2 linked regions of the Posidoniimonas corsicana genome follow. The main gene of each other region encodes a partner of the protein of the gene in region 2 in a complex. Links are inferred from orthologs where the notes say so. Each region holds a gene or a part of one and is shown on either strand. Other genes may lie near its edges.

Region 1 (8,848 bases), on a different replicon or contig from region 2:
TCGCTGTTGGTCTCCAGCAGCGGGCGGATAAACAGCATCGCCGCGCCGGTGGTGCCGATAAAGCTGGCCAGTAGCCCGCCCGCGCCCATAAAGATGGCGTTGGTCATCGGGTTGGCCTGCAGGTCGCCCTCGATGCGGATGCCGCCGCAGATGGTGTACAGGCTGAACAGCAGCACGATGAACGGCACGTACTCCTGAGCGACCGCGTTGCCCAGGATGGCGGTGATCTCTTCCCAGTTGAAACCGGTGGCGTCGTAGTCGGCCACGTAGTGGGCGGGGAAGTGGCCTTCGATCGGCTTCTCGTGCAGGAATCCATAGTAGGCCAGTGTCAGCAGACCGAGCACCGTCGCGAGCTGGAACCGGTGCAGGTTCGACTCCCACCAGTGCTCCGTGAACGGGATCAGCGGCAGCACCGCGATAGCGCCCAGCAGCAGCACAAACGGGATGACGGTCCAGACCGGCGGGGCGACAATGTCCGCCTCGGCGCCGTGGGAGTCGGCGGCCCCGTGAGCGTCGCCCTCAACCGCGTGCGAGTCGGCAGCGTGAGGGTCGGCCGCGTGGGCGTCGGTGGCGTGCGCGTCCGTCGCGTGGGCGGCGCTGCTCGCGACGATGAGCTCGGTGGCCTTCTGCGGCAATCCCGCAATCAGCGTGCCGACATAGACGACCGCCAACAACACAATCGCGCCGACAACTTTGCCACCGCCGCTGGCGGCGTGGTGGGACTCGTGAGACATTTCCGACTTCGATCCATTGGTAGGACTCCCCCAGATTCTCCAGGCGGGAGTGTCGGTTAAAGGTAACGGCCGGTCTGACATTCGTCTATCGGAGTTGCCCTGACGCTCAGGTGGAGGTCAGGTAGGGAACGCGACGTCATGACGCACATCAGGCAAGCGTAGGACCCAACTGGCCGGCAGCGCTCAAGCGCAGGGTGCGGTCTGGCGAATGCGTCTCGCGGCCCAACCGCTCCCATCGGTACAATCGCGCCGACCGCATCCCTCGACACCAAGAGCCCGCCCCGTGCCGCTAAGCAACTGGCGCCGTCCGCCGCTGAGCCTGCTGGTCAGCGTCCGCTCCACCAGTGAGGCCGCCGCCGCCCTCGCCGGCGGCGCGGAGGTAATCGACGTCAAGGAGCCGGCGCGCGGAGCGCTAGGCCGAGCCGACGCTGAGGTGGTGCGTTCCATCGCGCGGCTCGTAGGCAGCCGGCGTCCCGTGACCGCCGCGGCGGGGGACCTCGGCGAGCTCGCCCCAGCGGAGCTCGCCGCCTGGGCGGACGAGTCGACCGCCTGCCTGGTGAAGGTGGGCGTCAACCTGCCGGTGACGCAGTCGGCGGTCGAGATGCTGACAGCGCTCCGCGGTGCCCTGCCGCCCGGCATCGGGCTCGCGCCCGCCTTGTACGCCGACGCCGACCACGCGCCACCCAACGCCCAACTGCTCGCTCGGCTGCAAGCCGCCGCCTCCGCTCGCTGGCTGGTGGTGGACACCGCTGACAAGTCGGGGCCAGCCCTAACCGGGCTGTGGAGGTGCGACCAATTGTCGCAGCTCATCGGCGACGCCGGCCGCGCGGGCCTGCGGCTGGTGCTGGCGGGCGGCGTCACGGCGCAGCATGTCGCCACGCTCGGGGCCTCGCTCCCCGACCTGCTAGGCGTGCGCGGCGCGGTGTGCGAGGGGGGACGCGGCGGCTTGGTGAGGGAAGAACTGGTCGCCGAGTTCGCCGCCGCGGCCGCAACGGCGCGGCGTTCGCATGCGTTAATCGGCCCTTAGGCGCAGCGGAAAAAACTTGACATCCGCATCGCAATCCCGATACTCGGCGATAGTGGTGTGACCAACAGGGCCTCCCCGAACCGCGCAGGGCGTCGTTGATCGCTCGGTGCGGGTCGTTTACTTTTCAGCCAGGCGGCCGGCCTTGTTGCAGCGGTTTCTAGACCGCGAAGCCATCGCGTATGCGGACCGGTATCGCGCCGGGGCCGCGGCAGCTCCCGGGCATCGGACGCCGGGGGCTTCACGAGAGGGATCCTCAGGATGGCGCACAGCGGCCGTGCGCTTCGGGACCGAACGTCCCGGGCGGCGCCGCTAAAACTGTGAGGACAACGACTGTGCAACGTTCTGTGCTAGACGCGATTCGCGATGGTGACTGGGACTACGAACCCGATGAGGTAAGCGACGCGGTGCACTCCGCGACGGTCGCCCTGCCGGGCAGCCGGGAGAAGATTGGCGTTCTCGCCGAACGGGCGGAGCGCGGCCTGCCGCTGTGGCACGGCGCCGACCGGCTGACCTACGAGGAAGTGAAGGACCCCTCCCAGTTCGAGGGGGGCTGATTGCTCTCTGCGGCAGAACTCTAACGCTCCGGTGTGACGCGCCGTGGAAGCGTCCCGGAGAACAGGCGGCGGCCCATGCAAGGGCTGCTGGCGCGCGGGGCGGCCTACCGGCTCGTCACGGGCCGGGTTACACTGGCGTCTCAATCGTCACTACCGGCGCCTTCAAGACGGATCGCCCCGATGCCCCAATTCGACGTCACGGTTCCCCACGGCCAGTCCAAGGACGACGCGCACGAGCGTCTGAAGAGCTTCTCCGAGAAGGTCAAGGAACACTACGCCGACATGGTGAAGGATGTCGAGCAGCAGTGGGAGGGCGACACCCTGCACTTCGGCTTCAAGACGATGGGCGTCGGCATCAAGGGCGACCTGGTGGTCAACGAGAACGACGTCCGCGTCCGCGGCGACCTGCCGTTCACCGCCATGATGTTCAAGGGCAAGATCGAGTCCGCCTTGCGGGACGAGATCACCCGCCTGCTGGGTTAACTCCCCGGCGTTCCGCCCCCTTTTCTCTCTTTGCGTCCAGCGCTCCGGCCGCCGCGCCGCCCGTGGTCCGGTCGTGACGGCTGTGGCGGATCTGCCCGGCCGCGGTTCCGATTGGGAGCGTCCGACCGCCGTTGGGCCCATGTTGCCGCAACTTTGGTTGACTGCCCCCGGAAGCGACCTACGGTTCGTTGAGACAAATCTCGGCGCAGGCGTGTGCCCCCCGGCGCAACGCCCCGCAGCACCTGCCCTTGAATCGCGAACTACTGCGAGGAGCTTCCGAAGATGAGTACACGAGTTCTAGTGGCCGACGATTCGAGCACGATGCGGAAGATCATCCTCCGCTCGCTCAACGCGGTAGGGGTGCCCAGCGCGATCGAGGCCGCCGACGGCGAAGAAGCCATCAACGCCTTCAAGCCGGGCGAGTTTGACCTGGTCCTGACCGACTGGAACATGCCGCGGAAGAACGGCCTGGAGGTGATCCAGGAGATCCGCAAGCAGGACACCAACGTCACGATCATCATGGTCACGACCGAGGCCGAGAAGTCGCGCGTGCTGGAGGCCATCCAGGCCGGCGTCTCGGACTACCTGGTCAAGCCGTTCACGGCCGACACGCTCCGCGAGAAGCTCGAGAAGCACGGCTGCTAGTTCGGAGCATTGGTTGGAGGGCGCTGGTTCAGTGGCGCCGACCGGACAACTGAGTTGAAACGCAAAAAGGCGGCTGCCCCGCGGGGCAGCCGCCTTTAGTTTTTTGCCGATCTGAGGGAGGGCTCGGCCCCGGACAAACTAGCGCCCAGCGCCCTCCAGCCAGCGCCTACTTGGCGTACTCGGCGTTGAAGAACTCTTTGCTCTCGTCGATCGAGGGCTTGATGGTCCGGGCGCCTTCCTTCCAGTTGGCGGGGCAGACCTCGCCGTTCTTCTCGAAGTACTGCAGCGCCTCGACCATGCGGAGCGCCTCGTCGATGCTGCGGCCCAGCGGCAGGTCGTTCACCACCTGGTGACGCACGACGCCGTCCTTGTCGATCAGGAACAGGCCCCGCAGCGCCACGCCGCCGTCCAGCAGCACGTCGTAGTCGCGGGCGATCTGCTTGCTGAGGTCGGCCACCAGCGGGTAGCCGGTCTTGCCGATGCCGCCCGCGTCACGCGTGGTCTGCGTCCACGCGAAGTGCGAGAAGTGGCTGTCGACCGAGCAGCCGAGGATCTGCACGCCCTTCTCCTCGAACTTGGCGGCCGCGTCGGAGAACGCGATGATCTCGGTCGGGCAGACGAAGGTGAAGTCCAGCGGGTAGAAGAACAGCAGCACGTACTTGCCGCGGTAGTCCGACAGCTTCAGTTCCTTGAACGTCCCGTCCGGCATGACCGCCTGGGCGGTGAAATCGGGGGCTTCTTTCTGGACGAGAACGCTCATCGGGGGGACCTCACGTAGGGGGGTGCAGGGAGGGGATTCGTATTGTCCGGGCCCGGCGCCGCCGGCCCGTCTCGCCAGTTTACGGGGCTCTGCCGCGCCAGCAAGGGGCCCGCGTCCGCATAGCTGCCATGCGTCCGCCGCATCGACCGGCGCCGAGCGCGGAGGCCTTACCAAGCGACGCCGCGGCGTTGCAGCTCGCCCGCCAGCTGCTCGGTCGACTCGAAGCGGACCGCGTCGATCCCGCACGCCGCCGCCCCCGCGACGTTCTCCGCCCGGTCGTCGGTGAAGAACAGCTCGCCCAGTTCGCAGCCCGCCTGTTCGGCGGCCAGGCGGTAGATGCTGGGGTCCGGCTTCATCGCGCGGGCGTCGAAGCTCGTGACGTGCAGCTCGAACGCGTCGTTGAGCTGCGGGTAGCGCCCGTCGGTCAGGAACGGCCAGTGCACCGCGTTGGTGTTCGACAGGATGCCCAGCCGGTGGCCCGCCGCCGCCAACGCTGCGACCAGCTCCATCGACTCCGGGATCGGCTCGAAGATGTCGCTGCAGGCCAGCTCGAGCTCGGCGCGGTCGGGCGCCGACCTGGTGGCGTCGCAGAACCAGGCGAAGTACTCGTCCGGGGTCAGCTGCCCGCACTCGAACCGCCACTGCACGTCGGCGGGGGTGCCGGTGGCCATGGCCGCCTCGCGGACCACGCCCTCTTCAACACCGGCGGCGGCCGCCATCTGGCGGACCATGCGGTCGTTGCAGAACCGGATCAGGACGTTGCCGAGATCAAAATAGAGGAACTTAGGCGTCATGCGGGGCATCCTACCGCCGCGCCGCCGATCCGTCACCGGCCCGGTCACGCGGCGCGACGGCTCTCACGCTCGTGGCGCCAGTCGATCGCGCGGTCGCTGGCGTCCTCCAGCCGGCGGTGCGACGCCCAGCCGAGGTAGCCCCCCGCGATCAACGCGGCCAGGAACATCCGCGGGCGGTAGAACACCAGGTACCCCAGCAGCTGGTTGACGCCACGGCCAACGATGCCCAACGCGTTGGTCCCTTCGGGCAGCAACGCGACCCGCGGGATGGGGTTGGGCAGCACGCCGGCGGCGCCCAGTTCGCTCACGTAGCGGTGGTCGGTCAGCACCCGCACCGCCTCGGACGCCGGCAGCCGGCCCCCGTGCAGGCGGGTCCGTAGGATGAGGCTCTGCACCGCGAAGTCGCCCTTGGCGGCGTTTGCGTCGGCATGCTCAACCGCTCCGGGCGGGGCCACCCTCTGCAGGAGCGCCCGCAGGTGCACGCCCGCCGACGCGCCGCCGATCAGGATGCCGGCGGTCGCCATGAGCGACCACATGCTCTCGAACGTGATCCACTCGCGGCAGTACAGGAACGTGACCACCGCGGTGGCCAGCGCCAGCGGCGCCGTCTGCCCGAGTACGCCGATCACCACCTCGTCGCCGCCCAGCAGCGTGGCGACCATGCCCCAGGCCTGGTGCAGCACGGCCCAGAACGCGCCCCGCGGCCCGTGCAGCAGCAGGAGCAGGGCGAGCACCACCCACACCACTGGCGGCAGCCGCCGCCAGAGGGGAACCTTCCGGTCCGGTTCGGTGTCGAGGACTCGCATAGGGCGGACTTTAGCGGCCCGCCGCCGCCGGGTTAAGGCCAGTGGGCACGTCGCCCCCAGCGGCCTTTCAGGCTAAAATCGCCGGATTGCCGGCCTCCCGGCGCCCTGACCGAACAGCCCATCCCCAGCTACCAGTCCCCAGTCACCCGCTACCAACCACCGGCCATACTCCTCCCATGCTCAACAAGTACTCCAGCCAGATCACCCAACCCAAGTCTCAGGGCGCCAGCCAGGCCATGCTGTACGGAACCGGCATGAGCGAGGAGGACATGAACCTGCCACAGGTCGGCATCGCCAGCATGTGGTACGAGGGGAACACCTGCAACATGCACCTCTTGGACTTAGCGGGCCAGGTGAAGCAGGGCATGGCGCCCGCCGGGCTGGTCGGCATGCGGTTCAACACCATCGGCGTGTCGGACGGCATCTCGATGGGCACCAGCGGCATGAGCTACAGCCTGCAGTCGCGCGACCTGATCGCCGACAGCATCGAGACCGTGATGCAGGCCCAGTGGTACGACGCGCTGGTCGCCCTGCCCGGCTGCGACAAGAATATGCCCGGCTGCCTGATCGCGATGGGCCGGCTGAACCGCCCGGCGATCATGATCTACGGCGGCACCATCAAGCCCGGGTTCACCAAGAGCGGCGACGGCCAGGAGAAGCGCGACATCGTCTCCGCGTTCCAGTGCTACGGCGAGTGGCTGGCCGGACGCATCACCGAGGAGGAGCGGAAGGACATCGTGCAGCACAGCTGCCCCGGCGCCGGCGCGTGCGGCGGCATGTACACCGCCAACACCATGGCCAGCGCCATCGAGGCGATGGGGATGAGCCTGCCGTACAGCTCCTCGATCCCCGCCGAGCACCCAGACAAGCAGAAGGAGTGCCACGAGGCGGCCCGGGCGATCCGCAAGCTGCTGGAGCTCGACCTCAAGCCGCGCGACATCATGACCCGCGCTGCGTTTGAGAACGCGATGGTGCTGATCATGGCGGTCGGCGGGTCGACCAACGCGGTGCTCCACCTGCTGGCCATGGCCCGCAGCGTCGGCGTCGACCTGTCGATCGACGACTTCCAGAAGGTCAGCGACAAGACGCCCTACCTGGCCGACCTGAAGCCGTCGGGCAGCTTCGTGCAGGAGGACCTGCACTCGGTGGGCGGCACGCCGGCGGTGATGAAGATGCTGCTCGAGGCCGACCTGATCGACGGCTCCTGCATGACGGTCACCGGCAAGACCATCGCCGAGAACCTCGAGAGCCTGACCGGCCTGAAGGAAGGCCAGTCGATCGTCCGCCCGCTCGACAAGCCGCTCAAGGCGACCGGCCACCTCCGCATCATGCGCGGCAACTTCTGCCCCGACGGCGCCGTGGCCAAGATCACCGGCAAGGAGGGCCTGACCTTCACCGGCACGGCCAACTGCTTCGACAGCGAAGAGGACATGCTGCACGCCCTGGAGGACAAGAAGATCAACAGGGGCGATGTCGTGATCATCCGCTACGAGGGCCCCCAGGGCGGCCCCGGCATGCCGGAGATGCTCACCCCCACCAGCGCCATCATGGGTGCGGGCCTGGGCCAGGACGTGGCGATGATCACCGACGGCCGCTTCAGCGGCGGCAGCCACGGCTTCATCGTGGGCCACGTCACGCCCGAGGCCCAGGTCGGCGGCCCGATCGCCCTGGTCCAGAACGGCGACAAGATCACCGTCGACGCCGAGGCCAACCTGATCACGCTCGACGTGAGCGATGACGAGCTCGCCAAACGCAAAGCCGCCTGGCAGGCGCCCGAGTACAAAGCCACCCGCGGCACGCTCTACAAGTACATCAAGAACGTGAAGAGCGCTAGTGAGGGGTGCGTGACGGATGAGTGAGCGACATCACTAAGGACCATTGCCACGCATGAACGATCCCACTCCCCCTGCCGGGAAGGGGAACTCAGGTGCGCATCGCGAAGCGTATTGGAAGTCAACAGTTCAGCGACCAGGAAAGCTCACCGCATGCCGAGCAACAAGACCGCCATCGTCACCGGAGCCTCGCGCGGCATCGGCGCCGCCATCGCCAAGAAGCTAGCCGCCCAGGGCGCCCGCGTTGCGGTGAACTACGCCTCCAGCGAAGGTGATGCCGCCGCAGTGGTCGGCGAGATCACCGACGCAGGTGGCCAAGCGATGGCGGTGCAGGCCGACGTGAGCCAGCCAGACCAAGCCGCCCAGCTATTCGACGCGGCCGAGTCCAAGTTCGGCCAGGTCGACATCCTGGTGAACAACGCGGGCGTGGCAATCTACCAGCGGGTGGAAGAAACCACCGACGAGCAGTTTGACCGTGTGTTCGCCATTAACGTGAAGGGCGTGTTCAACATGTGTCGGCTGGCGAGCACTCGGCTGGCCGATGGCGGGCGGGTCATCAACCTCTCGTCGAGCACCACGCGGATGATGCTGCCCGCGTACGGGCCCTACTCGGCCACCAAGGCGGCTGTCGAGCAGTTGACCCGCGTGCTCGCCAAGGAGCTCGGCGGACGCGGGATCACGGTCAACGCGGTCGCGCCCGGCCCAACCGATACCGAGCTGTTTTCCGAGGGCAAGTCGGACGATCAGATCGCGATGCTTGGCAAGATGGCCGCGTTGGGGCGCATCGGCACGCCGCCGGAGATCGCCGAGATCGTCGCGCATCTCGCGAGCGACTCCGCGGGCTGGGTCACGGCCCAGGTCGTTCCGGTGAATGGCGGCATCGCCTAAATTCCCTGGCAACTCAGCGCTGAGAGTGCCTACTCCTCCTCGACGTTCACCTCCACCTCGCCGGTGTCGACGTTGCGTTCGACGTCGACCTCCAGGCCGGGCGCGTCGACTTAGAGCACCTTCTCCTTGTTCTCGCAGCCAATTGGGGCGCCGAGCAGCAACGCCGAAAACAGGGCAAGCAGCAGGCGGTGTTTCATCGCAGCGTCTCCGGGGGGGGTGAGGCGGCCGGCGCGTCGCGGGCCAGCCTCCACGATAGCCTGGGCGGCGGCCATCCGGCCCTCGCCGCAGTGGGCGTGCCAGCAAAACGAACGTGCCGAAGCCGGCT
Region 2 (9,425 bases):
CGCAGCGGCGCGCGGGTCGGCACGGCGCTTGTCGGGCGAGCGGCGACGCCGCGGCAGGCCTCAATCTTGGGGATCAGGTCCCGGCGGAGTTGTTGCACGCTCATCTCGAGTGACTTGGTGGCGGGCTTCAGGATGAAATCGAACGCCCCCTCGCGGAGCGCCGCGTTGGTCGACTGGGCGCCCTGGGCGGTGAACGCGCTGACCATGATCGCCTTGGGGGCGTTCTGCTGTCCGGCCAGCCGTTTCAGCACGCCGTGGCCGTCGAGCTGGGGCATCTCGACGTCCAGCGTAACCACGTCGGGGCGGAGTTGGTTGATCCGTTCCAGCGCCATGACGCCGTTGTTCGCGGCGCCGACGACCTCAACGCCCTCGATGCCGGAGAGCACGTCGCGGACGATCTTGCGGTACAAGGCCGAGTCGTCCACGACCAGGACCTTGAGTGGCGGGCGGTTGCTCATCGTGGTGCTCGTGTTGTCGATCAAGCCGTTTCGGCGGTCGAATCAAGGGGCCGCCGCGCCCCGCGGGAAGGGGGCGAGGCGGCGTCGTTGGGATCAGGTCTTGAACTGGCTGACCAGCGACTGCAACTCGGTGGCGAGCTGCGCCACCGACCCGCCCGCTTGCCGGGTCTCAGAAGCCGCGTCGGAAGTCTGCTTGGCGCCTGTGTCAACGCCGACGATGCTGCGGGTGATCTCCTCGCTGGCCGCGGCCGATTCGCCAACCCCCTGCGAGACGGCGTCGGCGGCGGTAGCGGTGTCTGCCACGGTGGCGGCGATGTCCTTGGTAGTGATGCTCTGCTCCTCAACCGCGGAGGCGATGGTGCGGGCGACCTCGTTGACGCGGTTGATCACGCCGGTGATCTCGTGGATGGCGCCAACCGCTTCGACGCTTGAGGACTGGATTCCCTCGATACGGCCGCGGATCTCCTCGGTCGCCAGCGCGGTCTGCTTGGCGAGTTCTTTGACCTCGGTGGCGACCACGGCGAACCCCTTGCCGGCCTCTCCGGCGCGAGCGGCCTCGATCGTCGCGTTCAGGGCCAGCAGGTTGGTCTGCTCGGCGATGTCCTGGATCACCTCGATCACCTTGCCGATCTGGTCGGCGGCCTCGCCGAGCCCCCCGACCTTCTGGTTGCTGACCTCGGCCAGGCGGGCGGCCTCGTCGGCCACCTTGGCAGACTGCTCGGCGTTCTGGGCGATCTCGGTGATGGTCGAGGTCATCTGATCCGTCGACGCGGCGACCGAGCGGATGTTGGTTGACATGGTTTCGCTGGCGGCGGCGACCTGCTTCATGTTGGCCGCCATCTGCTCGGCAGCCGAAGCGACGGTGGCGCTCTGCATCGTGGTGCTCTCGGCGCCGGAGGCGAGCGAATCGCTCGTGACGCCAAGCTCCTCGGCGGCGCCGCTAAGCGTGAGGCTGTTGCCGGCGACCAGGGCGATGATCTTCTGGACCCGGCCGATGAACACGTCGAACCAGTGCCCCAGCTCTCCCAGCTCGTCGGAGCTCTTCAGATCGAGGCGTTTGGTGAGGTCGGCTTCCCCCTCGGCGATCACACGGGCGGCGTCGACCATCTTGTTGATCGGCGTGACCAGCAGCCGCACGAACAGGTACGCGACGCCCAGCACCACGACCGCGGACACGGCGAGGATCGCCAGGGAGGTAGCGAGCATCCGGGCGGTGGCCGCGGCGGCCGTCTGCTGCATCTCACGCGCCGCGGTGAACGCCTCGGACGTGTCGATCTTTGAAGACTGGGTCCAACGGACCCCCAGCACGTCGACGGGGCCGTACGCGATGAGCGTCTCCTCACCGCGGTAGTCGGTCACTACGGCGGCGCCGGTTTCGCCGGCGAGGGCGGCCTTCACGGCGTCGCTCTTGACGCTGCCGGCAGCGGGGGTGCGGAACGAGGCCGCCAGGCTGTGGGTATCCGGCTGCAGGTGCGAGTTGCTGCGCATCTTGAAGTCGGGGCCGACGAGGATCGCCTCGCCGGTCTCACCCATCCCGTCCCGCGAGGCCATCAGGTCGCAGATCCGGTCGACCGGCATCTGGAACATGGCCACGCCGAGCAGCTCGTCGCCGTCATAGACCGGCGCTCCGATGAAGCTGGCCGGCGCCTCGTAGCTGGGCGTGTACTGCTCGAAGTCGACGAACGCGTACTCGCCCTTGCTCAGGCTGCGCGCCTGGCGGAAGCACTCGCCGAAGTTGGTCTGGGCGTACGGGCCGTCGATCAGCGAGGTGGTGTAGTCCAGCTCCTTGAACACGGAGTACACGATGTCCCCGGTCTCGGCGTCGACGAGGAAGATGTCGTAGTAGCCAAACTTGTCGAGGTAGTCGCGGACCACCGGGTGCACCATCTTGTGGAGCTGCCCGTAGTCGGTGTCTGTGTCGGCGGCGTCCAGCAGGTGCTTGGAGCCCAGCGGGTTTTGGTTGGCCTTGATGTAGGCGTGCTGCAGGGCGAGTGAATCGTCGTCCAGCGCGGCGAGGAGTCTGCCGGCGTCTGGGTCGGCGCCGCTGTTCTGCGCGCGGTACTCGTCGCTGAAGTCGCCCTGGTAGTACGACGCCAGCTCGTCACGCAGCCGCGGCAGGTCCTCTTCGGTCAGGCCCGCCTGCTCGCGGTACGAGCCGAGCCGCGTGGGGAATTCGCGCATCGCGCCGACGATCATGCGGTTTTCGGCGAAGGTTAGGGCCTGGTCCCGGATCTGACGGAAGTAGGCTTCGACCTGACGGGTCTTCAAGGCCCGCTGGACCTCAACGACCGCGGTCGCCTTGGCGCGCATGTCGGCGACCGCGTGCGTCTGCACGGCGTGCATGGCGCTGGAAGCCGCCAGGTAGCTCGTCACAGCGGCGATCGACAGAGGCACGAGGCCGCACGCCAGGAAGCCGAGGGTCAGCTTAGTGCGAATCTTCATTGTCGGGTTAGCTCTGAAGGGGAGGATGGGGAAACGGGTCGCAGAGCGGGAGCGGGGCCTGTGGGGTGGCGGCCCTGCTAGTCGCGGTCAGCCAAGACCTGCTCGACGTCCAGCAGCACAACGATGTCGGTCTCCAGGGTGTGGACCCCCTGGAAGAACCGGCCGTCGATGCCGTCGACGTTGGCCGGCGCCGGGGAGATCTCGTCCGCCTTAAGGGTCAGGATGTCGGAGATGCGGTCGACCCACAGGCCGATCGCCTCGCCCTGGGACGCGACGATCAGGTTGCGGGCGTCGCGCGACTCCTCGGCCGGGGGCATGCCCAGCACGGTGCGGAGGTCGATCACGGTGGCGACCTCGCCACGCAGGTTTATCACTCCGCGGACGTGGGCCGGCGCGTTCGGCACCGCGGTGATGTTGACCTGGCGGTTGATCTCCTGGACCGCGGCGATGTCGACGCCGAACAGCATCTCGCCGAGGTAGAACGTGGCGAACTGCCGCTCGCCGACGCGGGCGGTGGTGTTTTCTAGGATGGCGGTGGTCACGGTCTAGGCCTCCACGAGCTGGGACTGATTCTTGTTGCGGTCGACGCCGTGGTCGACAAAGTTGCGTAGGGAGTTGAGCAGCTTCTCGCGGTCCATCTTGATCTGGTAGTCGTCGATGCCGACCTCGATGCCCCGCTGGATGTCCGACGTCCCGGCCAGCGAGGTCAGCGCGATGACCGGCAGGTCGCGGAACTGGGCCGAGTCGCGGATCTTCTGGCAGAGCTGGAAGCCGTCCATGTTGGGCATCTCGATGTCCGTCACCACGACGTCCGGCGCGTACTCGCCGCTGGCCAGCTTGTCCCACGCGACCTGTCCGTCCTCGCAGGCCTCGACCCGGTAGCCCTTGTCCTCGAACATCTTCTGCACCTGGGTGCGGAAGAACGTCGAGTCCTCTGCCAGCAGCACCAGCGGCGGCAGCGCGTCGTCGGCGTAGCCGGCGGGCTCGTCGCCCAGGAACCACTCGGGGTGAGAGAGCTGGGTGATCTCGTAGAAGTCGATCAGACGCACGGTCTTGTCGTTCCGCACGAGCGAGCCAACCACGCCCTGCTCGCTGAAGGTCGCGGTGTCGATGTTGGTCGTGACGTTGGTGATGTCGTGCAGGACCGGGGCGATCAGGCCGACCTCTCGCCCCCGCACCTCGAACACCACGACGTAAGCCCGGTCCATCGGCCCGGGCGGCGTCGCACGGATGCAGTTCTCCAGCCGCAGCAGCGGCAGCGTGGTGCTCTTGTACTGCAGCACCTCCTGCCCGGCGACCGTGTCGATCTGGTCGGTGCGGATCCGCTCGATGCGGGCGATCAGGGCCATCGGGGCGGCGAACTGCTCGCCCGGGCCGTTCTCGAACAGCATCACGGCCTGCTCGTCGGTCTCCTCGTTCGACTGCTCAGCGTGCTTGTCGGCGGCCGCCTGCAGCTCCTCGTCGGTGCGCAGGTCCTGGTGAGCGGCGATGCCGGCGATGTCCAGAATCAGCGCGACGTGCCCGTCGCCGAGGATCGTGGCGCCGGCCAGCGTGCGGCAGTTCTTATGGTGCCGGCCGAGCGGCTTGACCACGATCTCCTCCGAGTCGTGCAGCGCGTCGACCACCAGCCCGAAGCGGGTCTGCCCGGTGTCGACGACGATGATGTTGGTGGCGCCGGTCTTGTTGTGCTCGTCTTCCTCTGGTCCGCCGCAGTTGAGGGCCTCGTTCAGACGCACCAGCGGCAGCAGGCTGCCCCGCAGGCGGAGCACCTCGGCGTTCTTGACGCGGCCCAGCTTGGTTTCGCGTTCGCTCTCGCGGACGCGGACCAGCTCGGCGATGTTGACCTGGGGGATCGCGAAGCGGTCCCCGCCCGCCTGGATGATGAGCGAAGGGATGATGGCCAGCGTCAGCGGCAGGGTGACGATGATGCTGGTGCCTTTGCCGAGCACCGACTCGACGTCGACCGTGCCGCCCAGCTTGGCGATGTTCGTCCGCACGACGTCCATCCCGACGCCGCGGCCGCTGACGTCGGTTACCTCTTTGGCGGTGGAGAAGCCCGGTGCGAAGATCAGCCGGACCGCCTCGCGGTCTCCCATCTGGTCGGCCTTCTCCTGGGTGATGACCCCCTTGGAGACCGCCTTCTCTTTGAGCACGGCCGGGTTGATGCCGCCGCCATCGTCGTTGATCTCGATGCGGACCTTGCCGGCCTGGTAGCAGGCGCGGAGCTCGATCTTGCCGCTGGCCGGCTTGCCGTTCTTGACCCGCGCGTCCGGCGACTCCAGGCCGTGGTCGACCGAGTTGCGGATCAGGTGGGTGAGCGGGTCGCCGATCGCCTCGACAATCGTCTTGTCGACCTCGACCTCCTTGCCCTCGATCTCCAGCTCGCACTGCTTGCCGAGCTTGGCGCTGAGGTCGCGCACAACCCGCGGGAACCGGCTGAAGACCGAGCCGATCTGCTGCATGCGGGTCTGCATGATCGCCTCTTGCAGCTCGCTGGTCACCTGGTCGATGCGTGCGGAGGTGGCCTCGAGGCCCGACCGCTCCTCCGAGGCGACCGCCTGCATCAGCTGGTTGCGGCTGAGCACGAGCTCGCCCGCCAGGTTCATGAGGCTGTCGAGGACGGTCACCGACACGCGGATGTTGGCGTCCGCCGTCGGCGACGGCTTGCTGGATTCCTCTGCCATGGGCTTCGCCTGCGGGGGTTCGGGGGGGGCGGGAGATGCGGCGGGTTGAGGCGCCTCGGCGGCCTTGGCCGCGTTCTTCGCCGCCAGCTTGGCGGCGATGGCGGCTTCGATCTGCTCGTCGAGCGTCAGCTCCGTCGACGGGGCCGCCTCGTCGGCGACCGGTTCGGGTGGGGCGGCCGGGGCGGCGGCGGTCGGGGCCTCGGCGCCGACAGCGATCGCTTCGAGCGACTCGACGTGGTGGCTGATGTCGTAGGTCGACGAGTTGTGAACGTCGTCGATCATCGAGGTGAGCGTGTCCGCGGCCTTGAGCATGACGTCCACGATGGCCGACGTGGGCGCCAGCTCGCGATTGCGCATCATGTTCAGCAGGTTTTCGAGGCTGTGGGCCAGGTCGTTGACCGTGGTCAGCCCCAGGAAACCCGCCGCGCCCTTGATGGAGTGGATGGCGCGGAACACCTCGTTGATCAGGTCCACGTCGATGTTGGCGCCCTGCTCCTCGATGGCCAGGAACTGGTTCTCAACGTCGGCCAGGTGCTCTTTGGACTCGATGACGAAGTCGTTCAGCAGTTCGTTGTCTTCCACCGTCTTCTCCCGCGCGGGTCGCAGAGGTCAGCGCGTGGGATCACGAAATCCCTGCGCTAAAATGTGTTTGATGACAAAAAGTAGGTCATCAGATGCGCGCCGCGGCGGACCTGGAGATCCACAGCGCAGCACAGAAATGGCGGCCGGGGGGATGACCGCACACGGGACCGGACGCGCGCGCGTACTGGGACAGATGCGCCGGCTGGGCGGGTGGCCTACCCCCGTGGGGGGTGGCGTCGTGCCGGTTTTTCGAGCTCCGCCGCCAAATCTTCTGCGTAGCCTGGCGGGAAGGGATTTCCCGAACTCTCGTCCGGCTTCTCCCCACGCGGCGGTGACGCGGGCGATTCGGACGCCGGGTCGCCCGCTCCGGACCGCGCCGGCGGGGCGGGCTCCGGCGCGGCCTCGTCGGGCGGCAGCGGCTGAGAGAACTCGTTGACCCAGTAGTCGGCGTCGCCGATGTCTGCGGGCTTCTCCGGAGTGGATACAGGCGGCGCGGAGACCGGGTGGGCCGGGCGGCGGAGGAGCTCGCGGTTCCAGTCGGAGCTGTCCCGCCAGGCGGCTCCGCGGCTCCGCGCTGCCCTCTGCACGCGGCGGTCCCCGGACACCACAAGCAGTTCCTTGGGCGCCCGGTCCGCTTCGATCAGGGCCTCGAGCATGGCGTCGGCGTCCGCGTAGCGGCGCGCGAACAGCACGTGGACGCCCTCGTACGTGTACTGGTCGGGCAGCCCGGGCGGCGCGCCGGCGGCGTCGAACACAATCACCGCACGCTTCCGCTCGCGCTTTGTCAGCCGTGAGGCCAGGAATGACAGCAACGCCTCGCGTGCGCCCTGCAGCGTGCCTGCCAGGGCGTCGGCGCCGTGCACGTCGGTGGCGTGCAGCAGGTTGTAACCGTCGATCAGCAGCCGGACACGCGCGGGCGAGCGGGCCATGTGCTCGCTCCTGGGGGCTAGTCGTTGTAGACGTGCCGCTCGCGGTAGGTCTCAAAGAAGTGGCGGGCGATGGCGTGGTCGACGTCCATCACGTGCGCCAGCAGCGCCGCGCGGACCCACATGCCGTTGCGGGCCTGGCGGAAGTACATGGCGCGGGGGTCGTCGTCGACCTCGGGGGGGATCTCGCCGAAGTGCTGGTCGCGCGGGAACGGGTGCAGGATGGGGGTGTACAGCCGCATCCGTGCAACCAGTTCTGGGGTCAGCCGGTATTTGAGGGTGTCGATGGCGGCCATCGACTCGGCGTCCTCGGGGTCGTCGTGCTCCTTCTGCACCCGCGTCATGTAGAGCGCGTCGACCTGCTCGATCACCGGCTTGCCGTCCAGGTGGGCCTCGAACGAGTCGAGCTCGTACACCGGCACGCCACGGTCGGCGAGCCGCTGCTTCAGGTCCTCGCGGATGCGGAGCTTCGGGTGGTCCGGCGAAATGAACACCAGCCGCACGCCTTCGTAGGCGGCCAGCAGCATTGCCAGCGAGCGGACCGTGCGGCCGCGGCCGATGTCGCCGCAGAAGGCGTAAGTCTTGTTCTCGAGGCCCTTGGTCAGGTCGCCGTAGCCGGGCATCTGCCGCAGACGCTCCAGCTTGTCGCCGCCGGGCGAGTCACGCGGGTTCTCGAAGTTGAACGTCCGCTGCAGCGTGTAGATGTCCAACAGCGCCTGGGTGGGGTGCTCGTCGGCGCCGCTGCCGGCATTGATCAGGGGCACGCTGCGCTGACCACTCCGCTCCAGGTCGTTCATCAGGTACGCGCACGACTCGGCCAACTTGGCCACCGGCGACCGCATGATGATCAGGTCGAAGTAGCTGGAGAACATCCGGATTGAATCGAAGCGGGTCTCGCCCTTGGTCTCGGACGAGGTGCTCGGGTCGCGGACCTCGTTGCAGGTAATCCCCAGGATCTGGCAGGCCGCCATGAACGACAAGAACGTCCGCGTCGAGGGCTGGGTGAAGTACAGCATTGCGCGGCGGTGCGACAGCAGGTTCCGCAGAAAGTCCTGCCCGCCGCGGCTCTTGGAGAGCAGCCGGATCATGTCGGCGGTCTCGGCCAGCTCGGACAGCATGGCCGGGGTGAACTGGCCGGAGAACACCACGTGACGCAGCCGGTCGCCGCGTTGGAAGTCGGGCGCCTTCATCAGCACGGGCCGCTCCAACCGGGCGGCGTAGTGCTCCAGGTTCAACTCATCCTGAGTGGGCGCTTGGCCCCGGCTGGCGTTCTGATCGGCTGGCGTAGACAACTTCGGCTCCTTGCGTCGGCGTTGCTAGCGTTATCGCACAGCCCCGCCCGGCGGGCAATCCACCCCGGTAAATCGCCGCGCCCTACCCGCGCACGCCGCTACTCGGACACCCGCCAGCGGGCGTGGAACAGCCACATGATCAGCAGCAGCAACGCCGCGTTGTACAGCACCGTCCAGCCGACGTACCCGTAGAACACGCCCATGTCGCCGATGGCCTGCTGCACCGCCGCGTCCGACCGGTCGTTGGAGTGCTCGATGTCGAGCGGCAGCGCGAACACCGCGGCGAACGGGCTGACGCTGCTGACCGCGTGCACTACCCGGGCGCCGGCCGTGTCCTGGAAGAACGTGTCGGAAAAAAACCGCGCAGCCAGCGGCGCCACGAACATCGTCAAAATCAGCACGTAGGTGGTCATCAAACTGCTGGACGTCTTGCGGTAGATGGTCGAGCAGAAGAGCGCCGTGAACGCGGTGGTCAGGCACGCCAGCGCCGTAACCAGCAGGTAGCCCGCCATGGTCGGCAGGTTGTTCCAGTAGTCCAGCGGCATCAGGCACGCTAGTAGCACCGGCCACAGCAGGAACGAGGTCAACACTACCGACACCCGCAGCCCGCTCAGCAGCTTGCCCCACAGCATCTGCCAGGGGGTGATGAGCGTCGTGAGCAGCAGGTCGAGGGTCTGGCGTTCTCGCTCGTTGCAGACGCTGCCGGCCGAGAACACCGGTCCCACAAGCATGTTGAACAGCAGAACGTACGCGATGTACCACGGCGCCAGGTTCATGTACATGTACAGGCAGACCGCCATGATCGGCAGCGCCAGGCCCATCGAGATCTGGATCACCAGCCGGAGCATCAGCGTGCCCTGGGCGAAGATCTCGCTCCGCATCTCCTTGTCGTAGATCGGGTTGGCGCCGTCCTCGATAAAGGTGGTCCGCTTCGGCGGGGCGAACAGCTTGTCGGGAAACTCGTCGCGCTTGATGTACAGGCCCACCGCCTCGCGGGCCTCGCTCTCCAGGTCGACCACTTCCTTGCCGCCCGAGCCCAGG

What was found.
Region 1: the proteins of KOR34_RS04775 (region 2) and KOR34_RS22235 are in contact, whole or in part, in a solved structure (PDB 1A0O), measured with the Escherichia coli proteins. The link is inferred for Posidoniimonas corsicana from one-to-one orthologs.

The regions. Positions count from the first base shown.
Region 1 is NZ_SIHJ01000004.1:230,379-239,226, reverse strand. What follows is about bases 2,060-4,761. They hold KOR34_RS22235 (response regulator), read left to right. Parts: upstream 2,060-3,080; coding sequence 3,081-3,443; downstream 3,444-4,761. Other genes in these bases: KOR34_RS22225 (HAD family hydrolase), read right to left, coding at 4,371-4,761; KOR34_RS22230 (peroxiredoxin), read right to left, coding at 3,610-4,203; KOR34_RS22240 (polyhydroxyalkanoic acid system family protein), read left to right, coding at 2,496-2,798; KOR34_RS22245 (hypothetical protein), read left to right, coding at 2,094-2,315. Also shown: KOR34_RS22255 (sodium:proton antiporter), read right to left, coding at 1-734; KOR34_RS22250 ((5-formylfuran-3-yl)methyl phosphate synthase), read left to right, coding at 1,018-1,761; more of KOR34_RS22225, read right to left, coding at 4,762-4,997; KOR34_RS22220 (hypothetical protein), read right to left, coding at 5,042-5,803; ilvD (dihydroxy-acid dehydratase), read left to right, coding at 5,980-7,662; KOR34_RS22210 (SDR family oxidoreductase), read left to right, coding at 7,789-8,523; KOR34_RS26910 (hypothetical protein), read right to left, coding at 8,634-8,795. UniProt on the Escherichia coli protein: Involved in the transmission of sensory signals from the chemoreceptors to the flagellar motors.
Region 2 is NZ_SIHJ01000001.1:1,256,934-1,266,358, reverse strand. What follows is about bases 3,246-6,524. They hold KOR34_RS04775 (hybrid sensor histidine kinase/response regulator), read right to left. Parts: upstream 6,167-6,524; coding sequence 3,446-6,166; downstream 3,246-3,445. Other genes in these bases: KOR34_RS04770 (NYN domain-containing protein), read right to left, coding at 6,382-6,524; KOR34_RS04780 (chemotaxis protein CheW), read right to left, coding at 3,246-3,442. Also shown: KOR34_RS04790 (protein-glutamate methylesterase/protein-glutamine glutaminase), read right to left, coding at 1-458; KOR34_RS04785 (methyl-accepting chemotaxis protein), read right to left, coding at 552-2,900; more of KOR34_RS04780, read right to left, coding at 2,978-3,245; more of KOR34_RS04770, read right to left, coding at 6,525-7,095; KOR34_RS04765 (aspartate/ornithine carbamoyltransferase family protein), read right to left, coding at 7,113-8,384; KOR34_RS04760 (ABC transporter permease subunit), read right to left, coding at 8,483-9,425. UniProt on the Escherichia coli protein: Involved in the transmission of sensory signals from the chemoreceptors to the flagellar motors. CheA is autophosphorylated; it can transfer its phosphate group to either CheB or CheY.